One region of the Paraburkholderia sp. MM5477-R1 genome, then DNA from elsewhere that is predicted to be linked to it. Evidence: predicted binding sites of a transcription regulator. Region 1 holds the regulator's gene; each other region holds the start of a gene.

Region 1 (5,583 bases):
CTTCGAACTGCATTTCACCGTCGACGTCCGCGATTTCGATGATCGACACGTCGAACGTACCGCCGCCCAGGTCGTACACCGCGATCTTGCGATCGCCCTTTTCGGCTTTGTCCAGACCGAACGCGAGAGCCGCGGCGGTCGGTTCGTTGATGATCCGCTTGACTTCCAGACCGGCGATGCGGCCGGCGTCCTTGGTTGCCTGACGCTGGCTGTCGTTGAAGTACGCCGGCACCGTGATCACGGCTTCCGTGACGGTCTCGCCAAGGTAGTCCTCAGCGGTCTTCTTCATCTTGCGCAGGACTTCGGCGGAGATTTGCGGCGGCGCGAGCTTCTGGTCGCGCACTTCGACCCATGCGTCACCGTTGTCGGCCTTGATGATCTTGTAGGGCATCAGGCCGATGTCCTTCTGCACTTCCTTCTCTTCGAAGCGGCGGCCGATCAGGCGCTTGACCGCGAACAGCGTGTTCTTCGGGTTCGTGACCGACTGACGCTTGGCCGGCGCGCCGACCAGGATTTCGCTGTCATCCATGTAAGCGATGATCGACGGCGTGGTGCGCGCGCCTTCCGAGTTCTCGATGACCTTGACCGAGTTGCCTTCCATGATCGCCACGCACGAGTTGGTCGTGCCGAGGTCGATACCGATGATTTTGCCCATTTTTACAAATCTCCTGACTTTGATCGCTGCGGAAAGCGCCCGGTTGACCCATTTGGCGGCGGGACGATCCGCTCTCAATTCATACCTGCACTCAAAATAAGTGCGGCCACATCGTTTTCAAGACCTCTTTTGCGATGCGGTCTTTAATTTTTTTCAATCACAGGGCGAGGCGCCTGAATCTTCGCTGCGAGCCCGCTCCGTCAGTCTGCGCGGCGCTCCCGGCGTGGTTCGCCGGAAGTGCCTGAATCGATGGGATCTTTGCGGCACGTAGCGAGGCGAAGCGACGCAGCAGACGCCACCGGCGCAAACGCCCGGAGCGATTGTCGACGTGATTACTTCGGCGCCGCGACGGTCACGAGCGCGGGACGCAGTACGCGATCCGCGATCACAAAGCCCTTTTGCAGCACCGCGACGACGGTGTTCGGCTCCTGGTCGGCCGGCACCATCGAAATGGCCTGATGGCGATGCGGATCGAACTTTTCGCCGACCGGATTGATCGCCATGACGCGCCCCTTCTCGAGCGCGCCGCTCAACTGCCGCAGCGTGAGCTCGACGCCTTCGCGGACCTTCTGCAAGTCGTCGGACGAATGGGCGACGGCCGCCTCGAGACTGTCGACCACCGGCAGCAGATGCTCGGCGAAGCTCTCGATCGCAAACTTGTGCGCCTTGGCGACATCTTCCTGAGCGCGCCGGCGTACATTTTCGGTTTCGGCCTTCGCGCGCAGGAAGCTTTCCTGCAACTCGGCGATCTTCGCCTGAGCGTCGGCCAGCGCCTGCTCGGCGGCACCCTGGGCCGGTTCCGCGGGGCGCGCCGGTGTCCGGCTGTTGAGCAGCGGCCCCGGCCGCCTCGGCGGCCTGGCGCGCGGCTTCGTCGGCGGGCGTGGGATTCTGGCTCGTCGGGTTCTCTTGCGTGTTTTCCATGTCGCTGAAAGTCGTTAAAAAGTAAAAGCCAAAGGCGGTGCAAGCCGTTCCGACACAGTACGATTCATGCTTTGCAAAATCGCGACACGCGTCTTCGCGCCGATCCGCCAGACCGGACCCCAGATGGGGCCTGAAAAAGCCGTTTCAAGCGGGTCGAGGGTTTTTTCGCACCACCGACGTGCAGGCGAAATGCGCCGTAACAAGCCTCACCGTGGCGCAATCAGATAGAGATTGAGTGCAGCCCGCAACTGACCTATTCTCCAGTCATGGAGCAGCAACGCCACGTTAACCCTAATCTGACGTAAGCGTTACCGACACCTGACAGTCGTTCCGATAGCCTGTTTCAGCCCATCAAGGGGAGTACCGTGAAACTGACCTTTGCAATCGGCGTGGTCGCACTGGTACTGATCGCGGGCACCACGACCATCTGCATGTCCGGTGCGGTCAACGACCACACCACCGAGTACGGCGGCGCACACGCCACCGTGGAGCAGTTTCTCAATCCCCACCTGAAAATCTGTCGATAGTGCGCCGGTCGCGTTTGGTCGGTCGGCCGTGCAGCGCGGCGGCCGGCTCGTGGTAGACCTTGCGCCGTTCCTGCTCGACCTGCCGCTTCGCCTTGCTCTGCGCGGTTTCCACATAAAGCGTCTGCGCGACGCTCGCCGGACCGCGTACGTCGCATACGCCCAGCACCTCCACCTGCCACACGTAGCGCTCGATCTCGATTTCGACCAGATCGCCGACACGCACGTCCTTCGCCGGCTTCACGGCGACGCCGCCGATACGCACCCGCCCCTTGTCGACCGCCTCCGCGGCCAGCGAACGCGTCTTGAAGAAGCGCGCGGCCCACAGCCATTTGTCGATGCGCAGTTTCGCGCCCGGTTCGGTTGAAATGCGGTAGTTCATCTGCGTATTCAAGCTCCTGTCGTGTGCGGCACCGGCACCGCCTGCACGGGCCAGCCCTGCAGATGCTGCGCAACGATCTCGCCAAGCGCGGCAACCCACGGCTGCGACGCGTTCAGACAGGCGATCCGGTGAAACTCCTTGCCACCCGCCTGCAGAAATTCGCCGCGCACTTCCATGCCGATTTCCTCGATCGTTTCGAGGCAGTCGGCGGTGAAACCCGGGCAAAACACGTCAGCACGCCGCACGCCTGCCGCGCCGAGCTCCTTCAACGTCGGCGCCGTGTAGGGCTGCAGCCATTCGGCCTTGCCGAAGCGCGACTGGAACGTGATGCGGCATTCGACCGACGTCAAATCGAGCGCCTGCATCAGCAGCGCGCCGGTCTGCTGGCATTGCTCGTGGTACGGGTCGCCGAGGTCGAGCGTGCGCTTGGGCACGCCGTGGAAACTGAGCACGAGCTTGTCGCCCGCCGCGAAATCGGGGCGGCCGTGCAGATGCCAGTAGTGGTGCACCTGTGCGGCGAGCGCCGCGATGTACGCCGGGTGATCGGCGTACTGGCGCACGGTGCGGACTTCCGGCTGGTTGCGCATGCGCTTGAGCGCGGAAAAGGCTTCGTCGAACGCGGTCGCGGTGGTCGACGCCGAATACTGCGGATACATCGGCATCAGCAACACGCGCTCGGCGCCCGCGAGCTTCAGCTGGTTCAGCATTGCCGGAATGCCGGGCGTGCCGTAGCGCATCGCGTAGTCGACCAGCACCGTGTAGTCGTTCAGTTGCAGCAGATGGCGCAGGCCCTCGACCTGCTTTTCGGTGTGGACGCGCAGCGGTGAGCCCTCGGGCATCCACACCGCCGCATACTTCTTCGCAGAGCTGCGGCCGCGCAACGGCAGAATCAGCAGACGCAGAATGAGCTGCCACAGCAGCGCCGGAATTTCGACCACGCGAGGATCGGACAGGAACTGCGCGAGGTAGCGGCGCACCGCGCGCGGCGTCGGCGCGTCGGGCGTGCCGAGATTGATCAGCAACACGGCGACGCGATGCGACGTGGCGTTCTGTGAAGGCCGCTCGAGGTCGAAGCGCATAGGTAGCAGAAATCACCGCATTTTGCGGCGAGTCGATTCAATGGAGATTCATTATAGCGGCGCGAGTTCTGCCCGGCGCCGCCAGAGACCCCTGGCCATTCGGACGATTGGCAGACACCGCGCGTTCGCGCATCATGATCGCCACGGACTGCGATGACGCCAGTTCCGCGGAGCCCGAGGACTACTGCTGGCTGAGCGTCATGGACAACAGCCGCGCGGTTATGTCCACGATCGGAATCACGCGGCTGTAGGCCATGCGGGTCGGTCCGATCACACCGAGCGTGCCGACGATCTTGCCGTTCACCTCGTACGGCGCGGTGACGACGCTCATTTCCTCGATCGGTACCAGATTCGATTCGCCTCCAATGAATATTTGCACGCCCGCCGCGTGACTCGACACGTCGAGCAACTGAAGGAGGCTGGTCTTCTGGTCGAACACATCGAACAGCTTGCGCAGGCGCGCCATGTCCGACGAAAGATCGGCGACTTCGAGCAGATTGCGCTCGCCCGAGATCAACACGGTCTCGCCGGTGTCGGATTCGTCGGTGCTGGCGGTGACGGCCGCGTGCATCAGCGAGGTCATGTCGCCACGCAGCTCGTCGATTTCCTCGCGCAGGCGGCGGCGCACCTCGTCGAACGAGAGGCCCGCGAAGTGCGCGTTGATGTAATTGGAGGCTTCCACCAGCTGCGAAGGCGAAAAGTCGCGCTGGGTGGCGAGAATGCGGTTTTGCACGTCGCCTTCGGGCGTCACGATGATCAGCAGAATGCGCTGGTCGGACAGGCGCATGAATTCGATCTGCTTGAACACGTGGCTGCGACGCGGCGTGAGCACGACGCCGGCGAACTGCGACAGATTTGACAGCACGCTCGCCGCCGCGGCGACGATCTTCTGCGGCTCGCCCACCTGCAGCGTGGTCTTGACGGTGCGCGTCACCGCCTCCTCGTCGGCGGCGGATTCGACGGTCAGCATCGTGTCGACGAACAGGCGGTAGCCGCGTGGCGTCGGAATGCGCCCTGCCGACGTATGCGGACTGATCACGAGCCCCAGATCCTCGAGGTCCGACATCACGTTGCGGATCGTGGCCGGACTCAGTTCGAGGCCCGAATAACGTGACAGCGTGCGCGAGCCGACCGGCTGACCTTCGGCGATGTAGCGCTCAATCAGCGTTTTGAGGAGGGTTTGTGCGCGAGGATCTAGCATGGCGAAAAATTTTAGCTCATTGGCGTCGCAGCCGAGAGCGCCCGCGGCGCCCGCTCCCGGCGAATGCACCGCCGTCGGCGGGCTCGCATGTCATCGGGTCTTCACCATTCTAACGATAATCGCGACATACGCAGACGCCCTGCGTGCGCCGCCCCACAACCGGGTTGGTCTGCGGTTCTTTTCAGGCCCTACCTATGGTGTAATGCCGGCATGCAAGTGACCAGCCAGTTCAAGACCGTCGCGCTCGTCGGGCGCAGCAATACGCCAGGCATCGGCGAGCCGCTGACCGCGCTCGCCGCCTGCATCGCGAAGCTCGGCCTGGAAGTCGTGTTCGAAGCAGACACCGCCGCCGAAATCGGCGTGACCGACTATCCGGCGCTGCGTCTCGCCGAGATCGGCGCGCGCGCCGACGTCGCCGTGGTGCTCGGCGGCGACGGCACGATGCTCGGCATCGGCCGCCAGCTTGCGCCGTATCGCACGCCCTTGATCGGCATCAACCACGGGCGGCTCGGCTTCATCACGGACATTCCGATCTCCGACATGCGCGAGATCGTGCCGCAGATGCTGTCCGGCAATTTCGAGCGCGAGGAGCGCGTGCTGCTCGAAGCGCGCATCGTGCGCGACGGCACGCCGATCTACCACGCGCTCGCGTTCAACGACGTGGTGGTCAACCGCAGCGGCTTCTCGGGCATGGCGGAGTTGCGCGTGTCGGTCGACGGCCGCTTCATGTACAACCAGCGCTCGGACGGCCTGATCGTCGCGACGCCGACCGGCTCGACCGCGTACGCGCTGTCCTCGCAGGGGCCGATCCTGCATCCGCA
Region 2 (5,583 bases), 110 kb from region 1:
ACACGGTGCGCGACGGCGTAGTGTGCGGCTGGGCCGTCAACCTGAGCGAGCCGCAGCGGCAGGTACCGCTCGAGGTGCGGGTCGGCACGCAGATCGTCGCGACCGGCTGCAGCGGCGAGCCGCGGCCCGATGTGGCGAGCGCCGGCTATCCGAGCGCATACAGCGGATTTTCGATTCCACTGCCGAATGATATTCCGGAAGGCTTTCGCGTTACCATTGCCAATTCCACCGAAAGCCTGCACAACGCCGGCACGTGGCGGCAAGGCTGGCACTGCGAATGAGCCAGAAGAGCCAAGAGAACCTATCCATGAAAGAGCCGCCCCAGTTCGTGCAACGCTTCCACGGCAAGATCGCGGTGCAGGACCGCATACGCATGTTCGATCAGATGCCCGCCACGATCTGGCTGACCGGCCTGTCTGGCGCCGGCAAATCGACGCTCGCGTTCGCGCTCGAGGAGCAGCTGATCGCGCTCGGTCACGCCTGCTATGTGCTCGACGGCGACAACATCCGCCACGGTCTGGCGAGCGACCTTGGATTCGAGCCCGACGACCGGCGCGAAAACATCCGCCGGGTCGCGCACGTCGCCCAATTGATGAACGACGCGGGTCTGATCGTGATTTCCGCGCTGATTTCGCCGCTACGCGAAGATCGGGCAATGGCGCGCGCGATCATCGGAGCCGACAAGTTCGTCGAAACCTATGTGTCCGCCTCGCTCGCCACCTGCGCGAGCCGCGATCCCAAAGGTCTTTACGCGAAAGCGAGGTCTGGCGAGATCAGCTCGTTCACCGGCGTATCAGCGCCCTATGAAGCGCCGATCGATCCCGACCTGCACGTCGACACGGGAACGCTGAGCCCCGCGCAAAGCGTCGCGCAGATCTTCCACTACCTGCGCGAAAAGTGCCTCGGAAGGTCCTCTCATCGCACGGCTCACGCCGCGGGCGCCTGATCCGGACAAAAGGGCGTCCGGAAGCGCTCGCCAGCAAGCACATCAACGCCGGCCCCAAACGAAAAAACCCGCATAAGCGGGTTTTTTTCGTTTGGGGAAACGCCTCGCGGCGCACTCCCCACATGGACTTCCAGCCGGGCCTCGGCCGTGATCCAGACGCGCGGCAGTTCAACCACGCGGCCGGACCACGAGGCCCGAGCGGAATTACATGTCCATGCCCATGCCGCCCATGCCGCCGGGCATGCCGCCAGGCATCGGAGCATCTTCCTTCGGCAGTTCGCAGACAGCTGCGTCGGTCGTCAGCAGCAGGCCAGCAACCGAAGCTGCGTTTTGCAGCGCCGTGCGCGTCACCTTCGTCGGGTCCACGACACCTGCGTCGACCAGGTCGACGTACTCGCCGGTCGCTGCGTTGTAGCCGTAGTTGCCCTTGCCAGCAGCAACCGCTGCCACGACGACACTCGCTTCTTCGCCACCGTTGGCGACGATCTGGCGCAGCGGCTCTTCCATGGCGCGCAGAACGATCTTGATACCTGCGTCCTGATCGGCGTTAGCGCCCTTCAGGCCAGCGATTGCCGTACGTGCACGGATCAGCGCGACGCCGCCACCCGCCACGATGCCTTCTTCCACAGCCGCGCGCGTTGCGTGCAGTGCGTCTTCGACACGTGCCTTCTTTTCCTTCATTTCGACTTCGGTCGCAGCACCGACCTTGATCACTGCAACGCCGCCTGCCAGCTTGGCGACGCGTTCTTGCAGCTTTTCACGGTCGTAGTCCGAGGTCGCTTCTTCGATCTGCGTGCGCACTTGCTTGACGCGAGCTTCGATGTTCGCTGCTTCGCCAGCGCCGTCGATGATCGTGGTGTTTTCCTTGCCCACTTCGATGCGCTTCGCCTGGCCCAGTTCAGCAAGCGTTGCCTTCTCGAGCGTGAGGCCGGTTTCTTCAGCGATGACCTGACCGCCGGTCAGGATCGCGATGTCTTCCAGCATCGCCTTACGACGATCGCCGAAGCCCGGAGCCTTGACGGCAACGGTCTTCAGGATGCCGCGGATGTTGTTGACGACCAGCGTTGCGAGCGCTTCGCCTTCGACGTCTTCAGCGATGATCAGCAGCGGACGGCCAGCCTTCGCGACTTGCTCGAGCACCGGCAGCAGGTCACGGATGTTCGACACCTTCTTGTCGTGCAGCAGCACGAACGGGTTCTCGAGCACGGCGACTTGCTTGTCCGGGTTGTTGATGAAATACGGCGACAGGTAGCCGCGGTCGAATTGCATACCTTCGACGACGTCCAGCTCGTCTTGCAGCGACTTGCCGTCTTCGACGGTGATCACGCCTTCCTTGCCGACCTTGTCCATTGCTTCAGCGATGCGCTCGCCGATCGACGAATCGCTGTTCGCCGAGATCGCGCCAACCTGGGCGATTTCCTTGTTGGTCGTGCACGGCTTGCTGATCTTGCGCAGTTCTTCGATTGCGGCTGTAACGGCCTTGTCGATACCGCGCTTCAGGTCCATCGGGTTCATGCCCGATGCGACGTACTTCATGCCTTCGCGGACGATCGATTGCGCGAGAACCGTAGCGGTCGTCGTGCCGTCGCCTGCGTTGTCGCTGGTCTTGGAAGCGACTTCCTTGACCATTTGCGCGCCCATGTTCTGGAGCTTGTCTTTCAGTTCGATCTCTTTCGCGACCGACACACCGTCCTTGGTGACCGTCGGGCCGCCGAAGCTGCGCTCGAGAACCACGTTGCGGCCCTTCGGACCCAGCGTGACCTTCACGGCGTTGGCGAGAATATTCACGCCTTCGACCATCTTGGCACGGGCGGAATCACCGAATACGACGTCTTTAGCTGCCATCTTCTAACTCCTTGAATACTTTGGATATAACCGGTGAAGTAGCGACCTTGCGCTTACTTCTGCACCACGGCCATGATGTCTTCTTCGCGCATCACGAGCAGTTCGTTGCCGTCGACCTTGACGGTCTGGCCTGCGTACTTGCCGAACAGGACGCGGTCGCCGACCTTCACGTCGAGCGCAATGGCTGCGCCCTTGTCGTCGCGCTTGCCCGGGCCGACTGCGAGGATTTCACCTTGATCCGGCTTTTCCGCTGCGGCTTCGGGGATCACGATGCCCGACGCGGTCTTGGTTTCCTGATCCAGACGTTTGACGATCACGCGATCATGCAAAGGACGAAGGTTCATACATACTCCTCTCTGATTGAGACTGAAGAACGCTGAGAAAAACCCGGCTGGCCGAGCCAACCGGAGATGTTGTTAGCACTCTCGTGCAGCGAGTGCTAATTATATGGACGGGCAGTGACAAATTCAAGAAGGGGGAACGCGGTCGAAGTTCACTGATCCTCAAATGTGATTCGCTCGCGCTTGAACCCCGCCCCGTGCGGAACGTCTGCCGTTCGGCATTTTCTCTAAGAAAACAATAATTTACCGACGTGTTACGTTGAGATTCGGCCCTTCGTGAAAGAAGAGGCGAGCCATGACGAGGCAGCGACTTGGGAGCGGAGCGCCCGCTCGAAACGTCAAACCCAGGGAAATCCCCCATAAGCGCGGGCCGTTACGATCGCCAGCCTTCAGGCAAGTCGAGGGGGCTCATGAATGTGCTTCGCGGCTGAGGCACCAGTCGGTCCAGGTATATCTGGACCGTTGCAGCGGCCGTTGATAGTGGGATTGTGAAATCGATAGCAGCTGCAAGGACGATACGTGCAGAACCGCAACGCTATAACTGAGTGCGAAAGATTTGAGATCTTTCCACTCTGAAGATCAGCGACAAATATGTCCAACTGACCAGTCGGTAATTGCGCTCCTCCAGATAGCGAAATATGGCGGAATCTATTACTTCCCTTATCGAAGTCAGCGTAGACTCCACAATAATGATCTTTGGTTTATACCTGCTGATATCAATCGAGCGCAAGACTTCGTAATCGTGACCTTCCACGTCGATGGAAAGCAGATCGATTTCCTGATCGGCGTACGGGGTGTGCTCGAGAACGTCGTTCAATGTGGTAGTTTCAACGGTCCGGACGGAGATAGGCTTCTGGACTTCGGCCGCAGCCACTATGGGATCTATGGTCGAAGTCAACCCATAATTTGAAAAATTATAGACTTCCTTGAGCTGTTTCTCGTTCGAGACGGCCGCACATACATTGACATCACCAGACCGCGCAAGAGAAAACGTTTCAATTTTCACTGGATCCATGTCTATGTTGATGCCGCGCCAACCACGCTTGTAAAGCGCATGTGTGTTCGAGAACTTGACAGGGTGGTATGCACCAACGTCTACACAAACACCCTTATTGCACCGGGGACTGATTATCTCGCGCAACACCGCGTCCTCTCCAAACTGCGAGTAGTACAAACGCGGCCCGCGTGTTATCCACGTCTTGCGGACGAGCCAAAGGAAGTGTCCGAACATCTTCGGGTTCAACATAACCGCTCCTCACTTCGAAACGATAACGGCAAAAGGTCAAACAGCGTTTGATCTGGAAGCTTGCCCAGCAGAAGGTCGGTCCGGCATTACGTTAGCTAATATTCACATAGCAGGCCTCATTACCGCCGCAAATGTGCCGCATTACGGACCAAACGATATTCGCGAATTAGTTACATGCTCGAAAGGTCGTTGAGCGTTACATCTGCAGACTACTCGACGGTTAGCCGAACATTAAGCGAAAGTCATAATAATGTGTATTTTTGGCCGAAACCGTCGAGTATGCAAAAAGCTTCCGGTTCCAGTCGGTTCGCGTGTCGTCGACTACAGCCGCGCGAGATTCAGTCCGGCAAAGCCTTCTGCATGAGGCCACGATCCGCCAGTTTCGGTCGCCCGACAGCGCGCTCGTTTCACTTCACTTCTGCGCAGGCCGGTGCAACGCATTACCCGCCATCCACTTGAGCCGTTCGCAATTGACCTTGATGCGCGCCGCGAATTCCTTCGGATCTCGCTCGCGCAGTGCGTTCATCTGGCTATTGGTGATGTCGGCGCGGTGCCAGCCCGTGTCCCAGTGCTGATCGAAATCGGTCGCACCGGTCAGGACCTTTCGGAGCCGCTCCTTATAGGCGTCGATCCGCTCGGGCGACACGTCGCAAAACGCCCGCGCGAAGCTTGCACGCTCGCCCGCCGTCTCCGCGCTCATGTTGGCGTCGCTCGCGCCGCTCGCGAGCGGCGCGGCGAGCGACAGCACCGACAGACAGAACGCTGCGCAAAGCGGCCGATAGCGATACGATAGGTTTTTCATCTTCGACTCCTGACGATCCTTCGTGGCGACCAGGGATTGTCCCGATCTTCAACGCCGCCTCGCCGATTGTGTCCTGATTGCACTGCACGATGGCGTTTTCGCGCGCTATCCGATGCATCGCGTGGCCAAACCGCGGTGCTACGCTCGTTAAAGCGGCATTCGCGACGTGCCCGTTCCGGGGAGCCGTGGCGCCAAGCACCGCAACGCCACGGCCTATCGGCAGGCCGCGACAGAAGCACGAGCGCCAGGCATGAGAACGAGCTCGAACACGACGCGCAACGAGCACAGAACGAAAGCACGACACGAAATCAAACACAAAAAGGCGAGACATCGCTGCGGGAGTGACTGCGATGGCATTTAGAACATATACCGTACTGACGCTGTTGGTGACGAGCACTGCCGC
Region 3 (5,583 bases), 180 kb from region 1:
ACGACGACACGCCGAGTACGAACATCGCCGCGGTCACGTATCCAGCTGATACCGTGTGCACGAACTTGACCTGTGCAACCGGGTTGAAGATCACCGAGCCGATGCTGTCGAGCTCCATGCGCATTGTCTGATAGTTGAACTTCGCGCCGACCGGATTGTTCATCCAGCCGTTGGCAATCAGAATCCACAGCGCCGACAGGTTCGAACCGAGCGCGACACAGAACGTGACGATCAGATGCTGGATTTTTGACAATCTGTTCCAGCCGAAAAAGAACAGACCGACGAACGTCGATTCGAGGAAGAACGCCATCAGCCCTTCGACGGCGAGCGGCACGCCGAAAATGTCGCCGACGTAATGCGAGTAATAAGCCCAGTTGGTGCCGAACTGAAACTCGAGCGTGAGGCCGGTCGCGACGCCCATTGCAAAGTTGATGCCAAACAGCTTGCCCCAGAACTGCGTCATGTCCTTGTAGATCTGCTTGCCGGTCATCACGTAGACCGATTCCATGATGACGAGCAGCCAGGCGAGACCGAGCGTGAGCGGCACGAACAGAAAGTGATAAAGCGCCGTGATGGCGAACTGGAACCGCGACAGTTCTACGACTTCGCTAACGGGCATGTTGATCACCTCGAGACGGATGCGGGGCGGGCACCGACAGCAGCGCCTGCGCGACCTGCTCAGGCGGCAGCATCATGTGCTGCGCCTGTGGATGATTGAAGAATGTGTACTTGAGCGCCATCAGTAGGACGAACTTGATGGCGAGGATGATGGCGATATCGCGCGCCAGCGTTGGACCGCGCACCCACCTGGTGAACCGGCCGCGCAAGCGCGACCGGACAGTGCTGCTGCGATTCAGGGCTATGGTCATGATCGGTCGAAGACGACTTCACGCCGGTGAGTCCGGCTGGATCCAGACCGCCCTGGCCGTCAGGCAGTCTGGCGAATGCATGCCGATTGTAGGAGGTGAACCTCGCGCGCTCAGGTTTAGCCATGCGGCAACACGTCGCGAAACTTGCCGCGTCTGTGCAGTATTGCTACCGGACTTGCGATACGTCAAGAAACGCTTACCGGCCTCGACAGGCCGGCTTGCGGATAGGCCGACGCGAATGCGCGGCCGCGGGGACGCAAGAAAGGGCGAAAAGAATGAAAAAGCCCCGCCGTCTTGCGAGGGCGGGGCTTGAGCGCGATGGTCGCTAAATGGCGCGACCGATTAACGCGTGTCGTTTTTACCTATGTCATGGGCGGGACACAATTGACGCGCGCATGGCTTCGACGCTTTACGCGTATTCGGTCAGCGCGCCGCGCATCTTCTTCATCGCGCTGGCTTCGATCTGGCGGATACGTTCGGCCGACACACCGAACTCGTCGGCCAGCTCGTGCAACGTGGAGCCGCCCGAGCCATCGTCGGCCACCTTCAGCCAGCGCGCTTCGATGATGCGGCGGCTGCGCGGATCGAGCGCGTCGAGCGCGCTTGCGATGCCGTCGCTTTGCAGCCGGTCGCGCTGACGCGAAGCCAGCACGGCAGTCGGCTCACTATGCGAGTCGGCCAGATAGGCGATTGGCGCGTACGACTCCTCGCCGTCTTCGACCTGACCTTCGAGCGCGATATCGCCGCCCGACAGACGCGTCTCCATCTCCGCGACCTCTTCGCGCTTCACGTTCAGCTCCTTCGCGAGACCTTCGATCTCGTCCGGCGTGAACGCGCCAAGCCCCTGCTTGTGGCTGCGCAGGTTGAAGAACAGCTTACGCTGCGCCTTGGTGGTGGCGACCTTCACCATGCGCCAGTTGCGCAGGATGTACTCGTGGATCTCGGCCTTGATCCAGTGCATCGCGTACGACACGAGGCGCACGTTTTGCTCGGGATCGAAGCGCTTGACTGCTTTCATCAGGCCGATGTTGCCTTCCTGGATCAGATCGGCGTGCGGCAACCCGTAACCGAGGTAGTTACGCGCGATGGACACGACGAGTCGCAGGTGCGACAGCACCAGGCGGCGCGCAGCCTCCAGATTGTCGTGTTCGCGCAATTCGGTGGCGAACTGGCGTTCCTCCGCCGGCGTCAGCATCGGAATCCGGTTGACCGCCTGGATGTAGGCGTCGATGTTGCCGAGGTGACCGGACAGCAGCGAGGAATGCGAGAGCGCCAGTGCACCTGCCGGAGCGGCCTTAGCCGACGACGGGCTCAAAGTACTCGGAAGGGTCATTGCATGGCTCACGTGTGAAGCTCCTTTGGAATCAGACAATAGCGTACTCAGTAAACGACTCCAGCGATGGATGTTAGCACTCGGATCTACCGAGTGCTAATACTTAGAGGTCGCAGGGGCATCCGAGTTCCCGAAAATCCTATTGAGTTTTGACTTCTGATAGCCATCATACGCTCTATTTGCCTTGCGCGTTGGACCTGTACAAAGTACCGCCAGGAGCGCTTGCAGGCTCATGTTTGACTGATATCGTCCCGTTTTAAGAGAATAATTGCTGTTCATGGGGCATTATCTGGGAAATACTTGCTCTTGAATTCGTGCTTGGAATAAAGGGGGCGCTCGCTTAATACCCGGCAGTATGGGGGGCGGATGAACAGGCAGAATCTTGTGGTGCGTGGGCTTACTCTAAAAAGCACGTTTGCCGTTCTGCTGGGTGCGGCGGGCGCATCCCAAGCTGAGCAGTTCGGCGTGCAGGTGGCCGCCGGCGTCGGCGACCATCACGTCAGGACGCTCGATCTCGGCGTGGTCTGGGATCCAAACCTGTCCTGGTGGGAGATCGGCGACTGGCATTTCGCGCTGCTCGGCGAGGCGCATGTCGCGTGGTGGCACACCAATGAAGGAAACGTTCACGACAACATCGGCGAGATCGGCGTGACGCCGGTAATCCGCTTCATCAGGTCGTCGGGTTCGGTGCGGCCATTCATCGAGGTGGGTGCCGGCGTCCGGCTGCTGACCAGCCCGCGCATTTCTTCCGACTTCACGTTGGGCACCTCGTTCCAGTTCGCCGAGATGGCGGGCGTCGGGTTGCAGTTCGGCGCTCGTGAGCAGTATGTCGCCGGCTACCGCTTCCAGCATGTCTCCAATGGCGGTATCAAAGAGCCGAATCCTGGTATAAATTTCAGCCAGCTATATTTGCAATATCACTTCTGACCGTGGCCGCCTGCGGCTCGCGGTGTTCGAGGGGCTCTGCAATGGCGGCAAAGATGATCGAAGCGATTCGCGGGCTCGAGCGAGAGCGTTTTCGCGCGATGGTCGATGGCGATGGGCAGTCGCTCGACACGCTGCTCGCGGACAACGTGAGCTACGTCCATACGAATGGCAAGCGCGAGACGAAGCGGCAGTTCATCGACGGGATCACCGCGGGGCGCCGTCGTTATCGGCAAATCGAGGTGCAGTCGCAGGATGTCTTGCCGGCCGGGCGCGAGACCTACGTCGTCACGGGCCGCGCGCTGATCGAGATGGAGGCGAACAACGGCGCGCTCCTGTTTCCGATTGCCTATACCGCGATTCACACGCACGAAGACGGGCAGTGGCGACTGATCGCGTGGCAGGCGACCCGTTGCGCGCTCGAGTGAGATTCTCATCGGGCGGGCGCGCCTCGTGAGCGCGTCTCCAGCGGCAGCGGAATGTGGGTGTGCACTCCGCTGCAGCAGGCTCGAGGCCCAACGCGAATTCACGCGGTCGCGCATTCGCCAGCTTTGTCGCGGCTGTTTGCGCCGTGCTCGTCTACATCGGCATCCGCGTCGCGCGCCTCGCGCGTGCCGCGCATCGCTACCTCTCCCGCATACGGATGCCGCGCCGCCACCGGAAGCCGCGTGCAGCGCTCCGCCACGCGCCGGATCGTCGCGAGATCCGAGAAATCCAGACCGCTGTCGATACCCATCGCGTCGAGATTCATCGCGACTGTGACGAGATCGACGTTGCCGGTGCGCTCGCCATTGCCGAACAGACAGCCTTCGATGCGATCCGCGCCCGCCAGCAGCGCGAGCTGCGCCGCGGCCACGGCGGTGCCGCGATCGTTGTGCGGATGCACCGACAGCACGATGCTGTCGCGGTAACCGAGATTGCGATGCATCCATTCGATCTGGTCGGCGAACACGTTCGGCGTGGCCGCTTCGACGCTTGCCGGCAGGTTGACGATCATCTTGTGATCGCGCGTAGGCCGCCACGTTTGCGCGAGCGCGTCGCACACCTCGCGCGCGAATGGCAGCTCGGTCGTGTTGAAGGTCTCGGGCGAGTACTGGAAGGTCCAGCGCGTGCCCGGCCGCGCCTGCGCGTGTTCCTTGATGAGGCCCGTGCCTTCGACGGCGAGCGCCTTGATCTCATCCTTCGACTGCTGGAACACGATGCGCCGAAACGACGGGCAGATCGCGTTGTACAGATGCACGATCGCGCGCGGCGCGCCTTCGAGCGCGTCGAACGTGCGTGCGATCAGCTCCGCGCGCGACGGCACGAAGACTTCGATCGTGACGTCGTCGGGAATGCGTCGCTCGTCGATCAGCTTGCGCACGAAGTCGAAATCGGTCTGCGACGCCGACGGAAAGCCCACTTCGATTTCCTTGAAACCGATCGCGACCAGCATCTCGAAGTATTCGAGTTTCTGCGCAGCGTTCATCGGTTCGATCAGCGCCTGATTGCCGTCGCGCAGGTCCGTGCTCATCCAGACGGGTGCGGCGTCGACCGTGCGACTCGGCCATTTGCGGCCGGTCAGCCGGACGACGGGAAAAGGGCGGTACTTTTCAGCGGGATTGCTCAACATGGAGAGGTGCCTCATTCGTGGTGTCGTCGGCGGAGGGTGGGGACGTCGAGCGGTTGGCCGACTGTTCACGCATGCTCGCTGCGGATGCTGCCTATGCAACGTACACGTGATCCTCTCGCATCGTCCGAGCGGTAAACGGACGAATGCAAACGACGACAGGTTGTGGAGAACTACGACGGGGGTGAAGCGAAACTGCGGGAACTACGGGCAGGACCGCCGACGGCAACCGGAGCTGCCAGCGCGCGGCGCTACGCGAGACTTACGCCAGGTGTAGCGATAGGGGCCGCGCCAGGCGGCCGGAGATAATTCGGAGGGTGTTCGGAAGGGAACGCATGAGGCCAAATGTATGACGGCGTGCGTTGGCCTGTCAACCCGCGGCCGTCAGGCCGCCGTCTTCGCGATATCGACGATCAGCTCGACCTGCCGCTCGAGCGCGCCAGGCACCGGCGCTTCGCCGCGCAGCACGGCGTCGATCCAGGCGGCCGTGGTCGCCGCGTCGCGCGCTTCGGGCAGCTCGACTTCGGGCGCATCGGGCGACGAGCGCTCGTGCGGCAGCCGCGTCTCGCAGATGCCGTCATGCAGCCAGTCGACCTGCACCTGGCGGCGCGTATCGGCGACCGCCTCGCCTTCGGTGCCGCGCGCGAGCAGCGCACCGCCGACGGCCGCATCGGGATGCGTGACGAACAGCTGAGTGAGACTGTCGCGATACGGCGGATGCGTGTAGTTCACGAGCCGCAATCCCGCGGGCGCGAACGGCTGCAGCAGCTTCACGAGCGTATGCGTCGAATTGCGCACGCCCATGCGCCGGCGCAGCGCGAGCAGGCGCGCGAGCTTGGGCGCCAGGA

Evidence for each region. The regulator HrcA, encoded in region 1, represses chaperone genes, less so after heat shock. The targets are predictions, from matches to a motif close to TTAGCACTCNNNNNNNNNGAGTGCTAA.
Region 2: the regulator HrcA is predicted to act here: its motif matches at 3,208-3,234, upstream of groES (co-chaperone GroES).
Region 3: the regulator HrcA is predicted to act here: its motif matches at 2,276-2,302, upstream of rpoH (RNA polymerase sigma factor RpoH).

What each region holds. Positions count from the first base shown of each region.
Region 1 covers NZ_JBNDMC010000003.1:684,599-690,181, forward strand. The annotation lists gene dnaK (molecular chaperone DnaK) at 1-655, opposite strand, end outside; partial or broken gene grpE (nucleotide exchange factor GrpE) at 988-1,576, opposite strand; gene OKW35_RS06480 (hypothetical protein) at 1,942-2,103, shown strand; gene OKW35_RS06485 (RNA-binding S4 domain-containing protein) at 2,075-2,482, opposite strand; gene hemH (ferrochelatase) at 2,491-3,561, opposite strand; gene hrcA (heat-inducible transcriptional repressor HrcA) at 3,743-4,762, opposite strand; gene OKW35_RS06500 (NAD kinase) at 4,973-5,583, shown strand, end outside.
Region 2 covers NZ_JBNDMC010000003.1:573,773-579,355, forward strand. The annotation lists gene OKW35_RS05940 (chondroitin 4-O-sulfotransferase) at 1-281, shown strand, start outside; gene cysC (adenylyl-sulfate kinase) at 308-946, shown strand; gene groL (chaperonin GroEL) at 1,151-2,791, opposite strand; gene groES (co-chaperone GroES) at 2,845-3,135, opposite strand; gene OKW35_RS05960 (FkbM family methyltransferase) at 3,668-4,378, opposite strand; gene OKW35_RS05965 (hypothetical protein) at 4,791-5,180, opposite strand; gene OKW35_RS05970 (hypothetical protein) at 5,531-5,583, shown strand, end outside.
Region 3 covers NZ_JBNDMC010000003.1:864,467-870,049, reverse strand. The annotation lists gene OKW35_RS07290 (cytochrome ubiquinol oxidase subunit I) at 1-619, opposite strand, end outside; gene cydP (cytochrome oxidase putative small subunit CydP) at 609-869, opposite strand; gene rpoH (RNA polymerase sigma factor RpoH) at 1,279-2,214, opposite strand; gene OKW35_RS07275 (acyloxyacyl hydrolase) at 2,569-3,129, shown strand; gene OKW35_RS07270 (nuclear transport factor 2 family protein) at 3,171-3,554, shown strand; partial or broken gene OKW35_RS07265 (2-isopropylmalate synthase) at 3,752-4,738, opposite strand; gene ybiB (DNA-binding protein YbiB) at 5,120-5,583, opposite strand, start outside.